DNA from 2 places in the Salibacterium lacus genome. Region 2 is predicted to be linked to the other one. Evidence: riboswitches for the same ligand, from Rfam matches in the RefSeq annotation. Region 2 holds a riboswitch; the other holds the start of a gene.

Region 1 (7,519 bases), 950 kb from region 2:
CTCACAAGAAAGCTATGTCTTTCTTTAAGACGGAAGGCTGCTCAAAAAAGAAAGGTAGATCATCGAATGACCTTTATTAAATATGTGACGGCATGTGCCGGTGCCTGCTTACTGTGGATGTTGTTTAATGCCGGGAGGACAAATGTTGTCCAGGAAGAGCTGGTTGTACCGTCGCTCCCGGCGCCGTTTGCAGGAAAACGTGTGTTTTTCATTTCCGATATCCACAGGCGCTCTGTTCCGGAGTCTCTCACCAGGAAAGCCCAACAAGCGGATCTGGTTATCATCGGGGGAGATCTGCTCGAAAAAGGCGTGCCTTATTCAAGGATCCGCCGTAACCTTAGACGTCTGAAACAAATCGGGCCTGTGCTCTTTGTGTGGGGGAATAATGATATCGAAAAAAATACGGGGCATCTGCTTCAGCTGTTTGAAGAAGAAGGTGTAACAGTACTGGAAAACAGCACTTATACCTGGCAGATCGGCGGAAGTGTTGTTCGTGTCGCAGGAGCAGGAGACAGAAGACTAAGCGTAGATCCCCTGCTCCTGCAGCATACAGCGGATACGGAGCCGCTGTTTCTCGCCATTCATGATCCTGCTGCTATTTGGCATATTAAAGACAGAAGCCGTATTGATGCAGCGCTGTCCGGTCATACCCACGGCGGTCAGATACGTATTGGAAACCTCAGCCCCGGCGAACCCGCTGGATGGAAATATCGATTTGGTTTCCCGCTTTTGATAAGCAGCGGTTTCGGTACGACAAAACTACCGATGCGTCTCGGTGCACCGGTTGAGACGCACCTCATCAAACTGAAATCCCGGTCCTGACAAATAATATATTTTGCCCCCGGTCTTTTCGGCATCTCTTCTCACTCCTTTCCCGGCGTTTGAATAAGATGACGGCAGAAAGCTCTGTTATGTTGGAAACGAGGGAAGAACAGGGGGAGAAAAATGGAATTATATACATTGCCGGAAGACCGGCTCATGATTCGTCTGCACGAAGAGGACCGTTTTTACAGCGAGGGGAATTCGGTTGAATGCTGGTCTTCGAAGCAATCAGAAATGTTGTTTGCGGTGCTGTTTCAAATCATTTGCGATCATTTCAATATCGGGGAAGATGCACAGCTGCATGCAGAAATCAGCAGGTCATGGGATGACGTCCTGCTCTTTATCGTTGAATGCCTGGATGAGGAAGGCCGGAAGCTTAAAATCAGCGGTTCCCCTGCCCGGAAGTCAGAACTTTTATTTCGGTTTGCAGCCAGAGAGGATCTTATTTTTTTGTCAAAGCAGGCACGGTCCATTGCTTTAACAGGCGGCACGCTGATTTTCTTTTATCCTTTCAGCTATCTGCTGTTTGAAGACGTTCCCGTTTCTGCTGCCAAAGATCTGGAAATGCTTATGGAAGAATACGGGGAACGATCCTGTCTGGACGCTGCCTCCATTCGTCAAAGAGGTACTGTGCTGCAGGAGAGGAATGCTCTTTCATTTCTCGCCGATGGATAGAGAAGGAATATATACTCAAGGAGTAATAACAATGAATACGGAAAATGTAATTATAATCGGCGCAGGTCCATGCGGGCTTGCGGCCGGCATCGCTTTACAGAGGCAGGGTTATGACCCGCTGATAATAGAAAAAAGGAACGTGGTCCACGCCATTTCGCATTACCCGCTTCATCAAACATTTTTCAGTTCAAGTGAAAAGCTGGAAATCGGAGGATATCCATTTCCCTCTACCGAACGGAAACCAAAACGTCATGAAGCGCTCGTCTATTACCGCCAGGTTGCAGCAAAAAGCGGGCTCCGCATTCATTCTTATGAACAGGTGGAGAATGTAGAGAAAGAATCCGGATATTTTGCGGTGGAAACAAAGCCCTGGAATCAACCAAAAACCTCGTATCATGCAAAAAAAATCGTAGTGGCGACCGGTTATTTTGATCATCCCAACATCATGAACATTCCTGGAGAGGACTACCCTCATGTTTTTCACTATTTCAGGGAAAGCCACCCCTATTTCCAGAAAAAAGTAACGGTCATAGGGGGCAAAAACTCCGCTGTGGACACAGCTCTTGCTCTTGAGTCAGCAGGAGCGTTTGTTACGGTGTTGTACCGGGGGAGTGAATTTTCAAACGCTGTCAAACCTTGGATTCTCCCTGACTTTTACTCGCTGGTACGTCATAAAAAAGTGGACATGGTCTATGAAGCACAAGTACAGGAGATTACTCCGGCTCATGTGTGGTATGAAAAAAATGGACAATCCTGCAGTGTGCCGTCTGATTTTGTGTTTGCGATGACGGGGTACCACCCTGATCATTCTTTTCTCGAGAACATGGGGGTGGAAGTGGAGGCTGATACCGGGCGCCCCGTTTACGATCCCATGACGATGGAAACAAACGAGCCGGGCATTTATATTGCCGGCGTACTTGCTGCGGGAAACGATGCCAATGAGATATTCATTGAAAACGGGCGCCACCACGGAGACCGTATTGCATCATCCATCAAGAAAAGCAGCTGTACAGATTCTTAAAATTCTTCAAAACATTGTCTGAGTTCCTCCCGGGAGGAGCAGCATTCAAGAGCCGCCATCAACATCAGTCTTGCTTTCGGGCCGCTCCAGCCGCCGGTGAACACGACGCCGGCTTCCTTTAATCTGCGGCCGCCTCCTTCATAGCTGTACACGTCCTCGACGGTACCGCCTGGACACCGCGATGTAAGAACGACCGGGACGCCCCGTTCGAGCAGAGTATAAACAGGCGCGGTAATAGAGGGAGGGATGTTTCCTATTCCCATCCCCTCCAGTACAATACCGTCCAGGGGAAAAGAAGAAAGGTGTTCGACTACTTCCGGTTCCATTCCGGTATACGTTTTGAGAAGTGGTACTTTTTTATCCATCGATCCAGCAGGAAACACATGCCTGTGCACAGGGCGGTGATTCAAATGGATACGGTTATTGACGAAACGGCCGATTGGACCGGTTTCGGGGCTCTGAAAGGCCGCTGCGTTGGAAGAGTGCATTTTCATAACATCCGCTGCGGCGTGAATTTCTTCATTCATCACGACAAGTACTCCTGCTCCGCGCGCCTGATCGTCGGCTGCTGTATGTACGGCGGCAGCAAGGTTAAGCGGTCCGTCCGGACTCAGATCGCTGTCTGACCTCATCGCGCCCGTGATGACCACAGGGACGTCCCTGTTATGAAAAAGGTCAAGCAAAAAGGCGGTTTCTTCCATCGTGTCGGTACCGTGAGTAATCACAACCCCGTCGGCTTGAAAACGATGAATCCGGTCCTGCATCCCGTGATATAAAGAGACCATGCGGCCGGGCGTCATGTGAGGAGAAGGCAGCTGCAGAAGTTCCTCCGAAATAATGTGGTACGTATCCGTACCCGGGATCATGGACTGCTGCAGTGGATTCACCTCCCCGGTCGTAATTCCGCCGGTTTCGGTATCTTTTTGCATGGCGATCGTGCCGCCGGTATGTAGAATAACAATGGTTTTCATATACATATCATTCCTTTCGCTGGTCCTGCAATGTAATCCTATCATAAGCTCTCTTTTCCCGTCTGAAAATACCGTGTTAAGATAAAAGAATGAGAGGGGTTGGGAACGAAAGTGATTGCGCTTATAACAGCCGCTCTGGCCCCGGCCATTGCGCTTCTCAGTTACTTTTATCTCCGCAATGAATATGAACCTAATACACTGATCCAGGTTATAAGAGCGTTTGTTATAGGCGCACTGCTTGTATTTCCCATCATGGTGCTTCAATATGCTCTGGAAGCGGAGTCGCTTCTTACCCTGGACTGGGTAAAGGCTTTTGGCAGTGCTGCTGCAATGGAAGAATTTTTTAAATGGTTCCTGCTTTATTCTGCCGTTTACCGGTTTGTACCGTTTCAGACGAGGTATGACGGCATATTGTACGGCGCAGCATTGTCTTTGGGATTTGCATCTGCTGAAAACATCATGTACTTAATGGCTCTTGGTATTGACTCAGCACTCGGACGTGCCTTCCTTCCTGTGTCCAGCCATGCCCTTTTCGGCGTTGTAATGGGGTATTACATGGGAAGTGCCAAAAAGCAGGAGAATCGCCGGCATTTGTTGTGGATGCTGCTTTCCATTATTGTACCGATTGCCCTGCACGGTTTGTATGATTACATTTTACTGACTATTCACGAAAATGTAGTATATATTATTGTCCCGTTTATGTTTTTTTTATGGTGGTTTGCGTTATCGCGTACGAAAAAGGCAGATGGAAAAACAGCATAGAAAGGGTGCGGAAAATATGGCGGTTGATACACGTTACCGCGTTATTGTGCGCTGTCCCGGATGCGGGGAGAAGTATGTACTCCGCGGGAGGACGAACAAAAAAGGAGAACTTGAAACAGGATTCAAGCAATGCGTTTGCGGTAATGAATCCAATCTCCGCATAGATGTAACCCCTGAATAATATTGTTTATTGCAAAACCCGTCGTTATCGTGTACGGTTTTAATAACAACAATGTCATACAGATTCTTATCGAGAGAGATGGAGGGACAGGCCCGAAGATATCTCAGCAGCCTGCCGGGAATCCGGTCAGGTGCTAAATCCAACAGGGAAAGCTACCTGAGCAGATGAGAAGAAGTAAGTATCCATTATGGAAAAAGGTCTTCTTCTTATCCGGGAGAAGACCTTTCTTTATTTTTACATATAATTTTCTGGAAAAGGTGTGAAACAAAATGAGCAGCCGTCATCATGTAGAAACCAGTCTTGTACAAATAGGCAATAATACCGATGAAAAGACAGGGGCGGTGAATCCGCCCGTATATTTTTCAACCGCTTACCGCCACCGTGGTATCGGGCAGTCGACCGGTTATGATTATTCAAGGACGGGCAACCCGACCCGGGATATCCTTGAACGGTCGATAGCTGAACTTGAGGGAGGAGCACAGGGCTTTGCTTTCAGCTCCGGTATGGCTGCTATCCAGACGCTATTTTCCATGTTTTCGTACGGTGATGAAGTCCTGGCTTCCCAGGATATATACGGGGGTACCTACAGGCTTTTTGAAGAAGGATGGACACGCTGGGGCGTGAAAGTTCAGTATGGTGATCCACGATTCATGGAGGATTTTGCTTCGTTGATAAATGAAAATACACGGGCCCTGTTTATTGAAACCCCGACCAATCCACTGATGCAGGAAGCGGACCTTGAAGCATTATCTGCTCTGGCCGGTGAGTACAATCTTCTTCTCATTGTGGATAATACGTTTTATACGCCGCTTTTGCAGCAACCTCTGCAGGAAGGAGCAGACATCGTCGTTCACAGCGCTTCGAAATACCTGGGCGGCCATAATGACGTCATTGCAGGTCTTGTTGTCACCAAAGATGAAAAAACAGGAAACACCATTGGAGACTTTCAGAACGGGATGGGAACCATACTTTCACCGATGGATTCCTGGCTGCTTATGAGAGGCATGAAGACTCTTTCGCTCAGGATGCAAAGACATACAGAAAATGCCAGGGCTGTTGCTGCATTTCTTGAGAACCATGAAAAGATCAAAGACGTACTTTATCCGGGACAGGGCGGGATGCTTTCTTTCCGGATCGAGCATGAAGATTGGGTGGATCCGCTTCTGAAGAATCTGCAGGTGATTACGTTCGCGGAGAGTCTGGGCGGTGTGGAAAGTTTTATTACGTATCCGGCAACGCAGACGCATGCAGATATGCCTGAAGAAGTAAGGACGGCAAATGGAGTGTGCAACAGGCTTCTGCGCTTTTCCGTAGGAATTGAACATGCGGATGATTTAATCACCGATCTCGATCAGGCTCTGAACAACCTTTCCTGATCATGGAGCGGGAAGAAAGGATGGACGTGGAGTGAATATTGTCAGCGAGTTAAAGCAAAGAGTGCTGGTAGGGGACGGAGCGATGGGCACCTACCTTTATGACAAGGGATACAATGGTTCATTTGAGTCACTGAATGTGACGGAACCGGATGTTATTCAGCACGTTCATCAGGAATATGTGGATGCCGGAGCGGACATTATCCAGTCGAATACGTACGCTGCCAATGACGTAAAACTAAAAAAATATTCACTTGATCATGAAGTGGAAAGCATTAACCGGCAGGGAATGCGTATGGCAAAAGAAGCTGCCGGTTCCCGTGCTTTTGCAGCAGCTACTGTAGGTGGAATAACCGGTGTGCAGCCGCTTGATATTACCCGGGATACCATTCTTGAATCTTACTTGAGGCAGATCCAGACTCTGGTTGAAGAACAGCCGGACGTCTTCATGCTGGAAACATTTTATGATGGGCAGGAGCTTTTGGAAACGGTCCGGCTGCTGCGGAGTATGACAGACGTGCCGATTATTGCCCAGGCTGCTCTCGGGGAAGTTGGTGTTATGCATGGAGGTATCCCGGTCACTGAGGTATTTCAGGAACTGAAAAAAGCCGGTGCTGAGGTGGCTGGATTGAACTGCAGGATGGGTCCGTATCATTTGGTAAAATCGTTTGAACATGTTCCATTAATGGAACATATCTATTTTTCCGCTTATCCCAACGCCAGTCTCCCTAATCTTGATGACGGCCGCTTCGTGTATCAGTCCAACCCGGAATATTTTTATCAGCGGGCGCTTGATCTGAAAAATGAAGGTGTCAATATTATCGGAGGATGCTGCGGCACGACCCCGGATCATATTGCCTGGACGGCAGAGGCGGTAAAAAACACGACTCCAATCACAGAGAAGGAAGCTGCACCGGAACCTGCCCGGGAAATTCCGGCTGCGTCACGAATCCATCCGCCGAAACAGCGGCTTGATGTAGTCAATCGTGACAGACCTTCGGTGATGGTAGAGCTCGATCCTCCGAAAAAACTGGCTACGGAAAAGTTTATACGCGGCGCAGAAGCGCTCTATGAGGCAGGAGCAGATGCGGTAACAATGGCCGATAACTCCCTTGCTAGTCCGAGGATTGATAATATGGCAATGGCGGCCGCTGTGCAGAACAGAACAAAAGCACGTCCGCTTTTGCATCTTGCGTGCCGGGACCGGAATCTGATCGGCCTGCAGTCTCATCTGCTTGGTCTGCATACGATGGGAATTCAGGACATCCTGGCTGTAACCGGAGACCCGTCAAAAGTCGGCGACTTTCCAGGTGCAACATCCGTATATGATATGAATTCCACTAAGCTGATTTCCTTGATAAAGGAAATGAATGAAGGCCGGTCGTACTCCGGAACGTCTCTTGGTGAACAAACATCATTCACTGTCGCTGCTGCTTTTAATCCTAATGTCAGGAATCTGCATAAAGCAGCGCAGCGATTGGAAAAAAAGATCGAAGCCGGAGCGGATTATTTTATGACGCAGCCGGTGTATGAAAATGAACAGTTTGAAAACATATACGAGGAAGTAAAGCATTTTTCGACTCCCATCTATATAGGAATTATGCCGCTTGTCAGCAGCAGAAATGCTGAATTTCTTCACAATGAAGTGCCTGGAATCCAGCTGACAGAGGAAATCAGAGCAAGAATGGCAGCATGCGCGCAAGATCGAGAAGCG
Region 2 (7,519 bases):
CGTGTACCCGCTCAGAAAATGATACATCGCCTGTTCTTTTGTCAGCCTGCTGATCGGGGGCAGCACACCGAAGGCATCAGCGGTAAGGAAAATGATCGTTGATGGATGGCCGGAGCGGCTCGATTCCAGCGCGTTTGGTATGTTGTCCAGCGGATAGGCCGCCCGCGTATTCTCCGTTACATCAGTGTGCGTGTAATCAGGAGCACCGGTTTCGGAGTCGACATGAACATTTTCAAGCACAGCCCCGAAACGAATCGCATTCCAGATCTGCGGTTCTTTTTTCTCTGATAAATTCACGCATTTGGCATAGCAGCCGCCTTCGATATTAAAAATGCCGTTGTCCGACCAGCCGTGTTCATCATCACCGATCAAATGCCGGTTTGGGTCGGCTGACAATGTCGTTTTCCCCGTACCCGACAGCCCAAAGAAAAGGGCGGTATCTCCTTCTTCTCCAACATTGGCAGAACAATGCATAGGCAGAACATTCTGCTCTGGAAGAAGGTGATTCATAACGGAAAAAATCGATTTTTTCATTTCTCCGGCGTATTCCGTTCCTCCGATTAGTATAACCCGTTCTTCAAATGAGAGGATGATAAAGGTTTCCGAATCGGTGCCGTCCCGTTCAGGATCGGCCTTAAACTGCGGGGCGCTGATAATAGTGAAAGGTTCCATACCTGTATCACGGTCCGGTCCCCCGGAACGCAGAAATAATTGACGGGCAAACAGGTTGTGCCAGGCGAACTCATTGACAGCCAGGATTGGAAGCTGGTAGGAAGCGTCCGCTCCTGCTGCCCCGTTTGTGACAAACAGTTCTTCTTTATTTTCCAGGTGATGGAGAACCTGATCATACAAGGACGAGAACACGTCCCTGCTGATCGGCCGGTTGACCTCTCCCCAATCCACTTTTTCCGCGGAAACGCTGTCATGAACGATAAATTTATCTTTGGGGGACCGTCCGGTATACTCACCTGTCGCGACAGAAAGGGCACCGTTTGAAGTGAGCATTCCTTCTCCCCGGGAAAGGGACGTTTCGATTAAACGGGACACAGGAAGGTCAATATTGACGTTCCTTCCTTCCATCAAACGGGTTAAAGGGGTGGAAAAACGGGACGACATCATGGCGGAAAATCCTTTCTTTTATCAGAATATTGTTTTTGTTACGAATTAGTATAACACATTTAGATAATCAGTCTATACTTTTTATTCAAAAATGTTATGCTTTTCTTTGTTTCAAAAGGAACGGGCAGAGGGAAGAAATATGTTATACTATAATGAAACAAAACAGGAGGGTTCTTTATGAATAACTTGTCCTCCATCGTCGTCTTTTACGATCAAAGCTGCGGCATCTGCCGGGAGTCCAAACGCATCATCGATAAAAGAGATCCTGCAGGTATGATCACGTGGCTCGATATTCAACATCCCGATACACTGGAAAAGTATCCACTATTAAAAGGGAGGAATGTACAGGAAGCCATGCATCTTCTGGAAAATAATACGTACCTTTATACCGGATTTGCAGCGGTGAAGCGGATCGTACAGCTGCTTCCGGCCGGAAAGTGGGTGGCTCCGTTATTTCACCTGCCCGGATCGGATCAGATCGGGGAAACACTGTACCGGCTTGTTGCCCGCAACCGCCATACATTCTCAGGAGCAGCGTGCGAGTCCGGAACCTGCGGTATCAAGCGCTGATTATTTGACAGAAATCTTGTTGTAAGGTACTATAACTGTTGAACGGATACTCTTATCCCGAGCTGGTGGAGGGACAGGCCCCTTGAAGCCCGGCAACCATCCTCCTCTTGCAGGAGGCAAAGGTGCTAACCTGGAAAGACGGAATAACGTCTTGGAAGATAAGAGGCGAAAAAGGTGAACGGATCAAGACCCCTTTTCCTCGCCATGGAAAAGGGGTCTTTATGTTTTCATGAGATAAAGAAACACTGTTTACGCCTGCTCGTCTTGGAGATGTAAGAACATAGGGAATGAGTGCCGTAACGATCTAATACGAAGAGGAGGCAGTACACGTGTCTACGGATGGAAGACGTTTATTTACATCAGAATCAGTAACAGAAGGTCATCCGGACAAGATCTGTGATCAAATCTCCGATGCCATTCTGGATGAAATCATATCGAAAGACCCGAATGCCCGGGTAGCATGCGAAACGGTCGTGAATACAGGACTCGTACTGGTAGCAGGGGAAATTACCACGTCAACGTACGTGGATATTCCAAGTATTGTCCGCGAAACGCTGAAGAAAATAGGGTATACAAGAGCCAAATATGGTTTTGACCATGAAACGTGTTCTGTTTTGACATCGATTGATGAGCAGTCGTCGGATATTGCCCAGGGAGTGGACCGTGCGCTGGAAGCTAGAGAAGGGCATATGACCGAAGGAGAACTGGAGGCAATCGGGGCCGGTGACCAGGGGTTGATGTTCGGCTATGCTGATAATGAAACGCCGGAACTGATGCCGCTCCCGATTTCTTTGGCACACAAACTGGCACGCCGCTTGACCGAAGTACGCAATGATGGAACGATTCCTTACCTGCGCCCGGATGGTAAAACCCAGGTGACGGTCGAATACGGCGAAGACGGGAAGCCGCTGCGGGTGGAGACAATCGTTATTTCAACGCAACATCATGCCGATATACCGCTGGACGAGATCGACAAGGACCTGAAAGAACAGGTTATTAAACCAGTCGTTCCGGAACACTTTCTTGATGAAGAGACGAACTATTTTATTAATCCAACCGGCCGCTTTGTAATCGGCGGTCCGCAGGGAGATGCCGGACTGACCGGCAGAAAAATCATCGTTGATACGTACGGCGGTTATGCCCGTCACGGCGGCGGGGCTTTTTCCGGAAAAGATGCGACAAAAGTGGACCGTTCCGCATCTTACGCCGCCCGTTATGCTGCTAAAAATATTATTGCGGCGGGGCTTGCCGAAAAATGTGAAGTGCAGCTTGCCTATGCGATCGGCGTGGCACGTCCTGTGTCCGTCTCGGTGGAGACGTTTGGTACGGCGGAAGTGTCCGAAGAGATTCTGGCTGAGCTTGTCCGCAACAACTTTGATCTCCGACCGGCAGGCATTATAAAAATGCTCGATCTGCGCCGGCCGATTTACCGGCAGACTGCAGCCTACGGTCATTTTGGCAGAACAGATGTTGAACTGCCGTGGGAAGCCGTTGATAAGGCGGAAGCACTGAAAGAACAGGCCGCGCAGAACAAATGAAAAAATAAGCCTGTATGAAAAGAATACACAGATAAAAATCCGGACGTGTAGATGACATTCTCTATTGGAATGCGGCAGCGTCCGGATTCTTTATACGGCATTTGTTTAAACAAAGAGAGCAGACGGCAGACAAAGGAATGACGGTTCAGGAATCAGACGCTAATTCTTTGTAGTATCTGCTTTTTTCTACATAGGACTGCTGAATACGGTGCATCTCGTTCAGGTCCTCATCGGTCAGGTCACGGACCACCCTGGCAGGACTTCCGACGGCGAGAGTGCGCGGTGGGATCACCTTTCCAGGCGGTACAAGGGAACCGGCACCGATGAAAGCTTCTTCACCGATCTCTGCACGGTCCAGAATCTTGGCCCCCATCCCGATCAGCGCGTTTTTTCGTATGATAGCACTGTGCAGGATGACCATGTGGCCGATGGTAACGTCATCTTCAACAATCAAGGGGTTCTTCGGACTCTGATGGAGAACGGATTGATCCTGAATATTGACCCCGTTACCGATGATGGTGGGAGCAACATCTCCACGAATCACGGTGTTGAACCAAACACTTGATTCTTCGCCGATTTTCACATCACCGGTGATGGTCACATAATCGGCTGTGTAAGCGGAATCTGCGATCTCTGGAAATTTTCCTTTATAATCATAGAGCATGGCGGAACCTCCTAATCTTTCATAAAATTTTACTTACTTTAATGTAAGTTTAGCAAAAATCATAGTAAAATGGATAGTGCAGGGATTGTTCGAGTTCGATGCAGCGACGGAAAGGCAGGAACAAATAAGATGATAAACACATGGTTAACGGAAAAACCACGCGGTACCATAGTGCTGATACATGGAGTCGGTGAACATCACGGCCGTTACCAGGAATGGATCAATCGTCTGAACACCCGGGGTTTTCATGTCGTTGCCGGTGACCTGCCGGGACACGGGAAAACAAGAGGAAAAAGAGGTCACATTGACCGTTTTGATCAGTACATAGACGCTGTGTACAACTGGTATAAAGAGGCAGCTGCTCTTGATGTTCCGGTATTTCTTTTCGGACACAGCCTGGGTGGGTTGATTGCAGTACGGACATTGATGGAAAAATACCTGCCGGTTCAGGGAGTTATTCTTTCCTCTCCGTGTCTCGGGCTGGCGGATTCCCCAAAAAGAGGGGTGGAACTCGCCGCGAAAATGATGCACCACGTGACTCCTTCGTTCAGGGCCAAATCAGGGATTACAGCAGAGCTCCTCACCAGACATGAAGAGACAAGGGCGGCATTCAGGCAGGACGACTTAATCGTACCGACGGTAACACTCCGGTGGTACCGGGAGTTAACGAAGGCTGTAAAACAGGCTCAACTTTATCCGGATTATTATCCGGATGTTTCCACTCTGGTGATGCAGGCTGGTGAAGACTATATTGTAGATAGGTTTTCGGTACGGCGCTGGTTCAACCAGCTTCACATCTCAGATTGTGCGTACCGGGAATGGAAAGGGTTGTATCATGAGCTGCTTCATGAGCCTGAGCGCGAAGACGTATTCAGCTTCCTGATGCACTTTGTGGAACAACGCCTTGAAAAGACGATGCAGGAAGAAGGAGGATGACTATGAAAGTACCAGCGACGCCATGGACCATGATGTACAGCATCTACCGGGAAGTTATTCCGGAGGTGCACCGCCTGCTGGGACAGTGGCGGGAAAAAGCGGAACAGATACCGAATCCGGAACTGAAGAGACAGGCCTTGATAAGCATTGAGAATAAAGCCTTTCATTGTGAAGGCGGCGGGGTGTATGCCATGTTTGCCCCGGAAAGCAGGAGAGAGAATGTGCTTCAGTTCATTATTGCCTACCAGACGATCTGCGATTATCTGGACGGCCTTTGTGACTGGAGTGAGTCCCAGAACCCTGATGATTTTCATATGCTTCACAAAGCGCTGCAACATGCGCTTGAACCGGGACGTGAGGTGGAGAACTATTATTTTTACCGGGATGATCAGGACGACGGGGGTTATTTGAAGGAATTAGTAGAAACCTGCCAGTCTCATCTTGTGATATTTCCCGGCTTTTGGAATGTGAAAGAGTACATGGAGGAATTATCTCATTACTACAGGACTCTTCAGGTTCATAAGCATGTTCAAAAAGAAGAGCGTGTACCGAGGTTAACTGCCTGGTTCGATGAAGTCAAAGAGGACTTTCCTGATATCCGGTGGTACGAATTCAATGCCTGTACCGGCTCTACACTTGGAATCTACGCACTCGGAGCTTACGCCGCCAGATCCCACCTGGCAGACGTCCAGGCCCGGTCCATCAAATCGGCTTACTTTCCGTACGTGCAGGGCGTTCATATTTTACTGGATTACTTTATTGATCAACAGGAAGACATTGCTGATGATGAACTTAATTTCTGTGCGCAGTATGAAGACGAAGAAGAAATGGTGGAACGGATCCGCTACTTTAAAAAAGAAGCGGAGAAAAAAGTGCGGAAACTGCCGGATGCGGGCTTCCATTCGCTGATTGTGAAAGGATTGTTCGCGATTTATCTGGCGGATGAAAAGGTGCAGACGGAACCGTCGATGAAACAAACGGCGAAACGTTTCATCCGTTTCGGGGGGCTGCCGGCAGCGTTCTTTTACATTAACACCTGGATCTACCGGCGGAATTCCAAATCAATATACGGGTAAAAAAAAGCAGCGGCTTCACGAGGAAGCGGCTGCTTTTTCAATAACGGTGAGCTCTCCTGTTTCGGGGGAGATGGCCAGCCCGTGGACCGGAGTATCTGCCGGAAGGAGAGGGTGGTTCCGGATGATACCGGCACTGTTTCTGACATTCTCTTCGACGTCTGTGAACCCATGCATCCATTTGTCCAGATCCACCCCGGCGTAGGCTGCTTCCTGGAGCCGGCTTGTATCGGCGCCGCGGGACTCTGCCTGGCTGAAAATATCATCCGACGTTAAACCGGTCATGCCGCATCCGTAATGCCCGATCACAGCCACTTCGTCGGCTTTTAGGGCATAAAGGGCGACAATGATGCTGCGCATGATACTGTCATAAGGGTCTGTTACCATGGCCCCGGCATTCTTAATGATTTTGGCATCGCCGTTTTTCAGATTTAATGCTCTGGGGAGCAGCTCAACGAGCCGAGTGTCCATACACGTCAAAATAACAATTTTCTTATCCGGAAACTTGGACGTCTGTAAGGGTTCGTACTCTTTTCCTTCTACAAATTTTTCATTAAAAGAAAGCATGGAATCAATGATTGTCATATATACTCACTCCTGTCTTTTATCAAAAATGAATAAAAATGGGGGATGATTCACTTGATTCATAAATTCATAGCGCAGCACCTGTATATCTCTTTGAGGCAGGGCGGCAGCGTATTCTTCGAGTTTATCTTTTTCCATTCTGCCTTCGGGATGTCCCGGATACACGACGACAAAAAGAAGACCTCCGGGTTTTATGATATCCAGCAGCTGTGAGATGGCTTGTATCGTCGTTTCCGTCCGGGTGGTGATTGTTTTATTACCCCCGGGAAGATAACCGAGGTTAAAGACGGCTGCTTTCAGTTTTTTCCGGTGGTCCGCAGGGATCTGTGCCGCTGCGTGCTCATGACCTTTGTTTATAAGGGTTGTCCGCTCATAGAGAAGATGTTTGTCAAGGCGTTGTTTTGTTTGTTCCAGTGCCTCTGTCTGAATATCAAAACTGAATACATGTCCGCCGCTGCCGACGCAATGTGCAAGATGAAGGGTGTCCCGCCCGGTGCCTGCGGTGGCGTCAATGGCTGTATCTCCGTTTTCGAGCACCCTCTCCATCCATTCTTTGGCAAATGTCAGCACATCGGGCATTGTCATCGTGAAAGGGCTGCCTCCGGCTGGTGATATTTTCCCTGCCAGCTGTTACGGCGCTCAAGTTCCGCATCGATGGCATTTAGAACTTCCCATTTGTTCAGGCTCCACATCGGCCCGATCAGCAGGTCGGCAGGGCCGTCCCCGGTCAAGCGGTGAATGACCATGTCAGGCGGAAGCAGTTCAATCTGGTCAACGACAAGATTCACGTATTCTTCCATGTCCATGAACTCAAGCAGCCCCTGCTCATATTGATGAACCATCGGGGTGTGTTTCAGCAGATGCAGCAGGTGGATTTTAATGCCTTGTACATCGAGTTTTGCCACTTCAGCCGCCGTTTCCTTCATCATTTCGTAGGATTCCTGCGGCAGTCCGTCAATGATGTGGGAACAGACGCGGATGCCGTGGGCGCGGAGTTTGTTCACTCCTTCTTTATAGCATTCAAAGTCGTGGGC

What was found. Region 2 has a riboswitch for S-adenosylmethionine ahead of metK (methionine adenosyltransferase). Riboswitches for the same ligand answer to the same signal wherever they lie in the genome.
Region 1: another riboswitch for S-adenosylmethionine. It lies ahead of ACFSUB_RS02980 (methionine biosynthesis PLP-dependent protein); the one in region 2 lies ahead of metK (methionine adenosyltransferase).

The regions. Positions count from the first base shown of each region.
Region 1 is NZ_JBHUML010000002.1:418,948-426,466, forward strand. Features, by position in the region: gene ACFSUB_RS02950 (metallophosphoesterase) at 67-822, shown strand; gene ACFSUB_RS02955 (hypothetical protein) at 946-1,497, shown strand; gene ACFSUB_RS02960 (YpdA family putative bacillithiol disulfide reductase) at 1,529-2,518, shown strand; gene ACFSUB_RS02965 (asparaginase) at 2,515-3,489, opposite strand; gene prsW (glutamic-type intramembrane protease PrsW) at 3,589-4,251, shown strand; gene ACFSUB_RS02975 (hypothetical protein) at 4,268-4,432, shown strand; SAM riboswitch class I at 4,496-4,603, shown strand; gene ACFSUB_RS02980 (methionine biosynthesis PLP-dependent protein) at 4,702-5,808, shown strand; gene ACFSUB_RS02985 (bifunctional homocysteine S-methyltransferase/methylenetetrahydrofolate reductase) at 5,840-7,519, shown strand, end outside.
Region 2 is NZ_JBHUML010000002.1:1,370,657-1,378,175, reverse strand. Features, by position in the region: gene pckA (phosphoenolpyruvate carboxykinase (ATP)) at 1-1,119, opposite strand, end outside; gene ACFSUB_RS07780 (thiol-disulfide oxidoreductase DCC family protein) at 1,297-1,689, shown strand; SAM riboswitch class I at 1,739-1,854, shown strand; gene metK (methionine adenosyltransferase) at 2,019-3,227, shown strand; gene ACFSUB_RS07770 (gamma carbonic anhydrase) at 3,373-3,891, opposite strand; gene ACFSUB_RS07765 (alpha/beta hydrolase) at 4,021-4,827, shown strand; gene ACFSUB_RS07760 (tetraprenyl-beta-curcumene synthase family protein) at 4,830-5,903, shown strand; gene ACFSUB_RS07755 (beta-class carbonic anhydrase) at 5,919-6,485, opposite strand; gene ACFSUB_RS07750 (class I SAM-dependent methyltransferase) at 6,492-7,070, opposite strand; gene ACFSUB_RS07745 (TIGR01212 family radical SAM protein) at 7,067-7,519, opposite strand, start outside.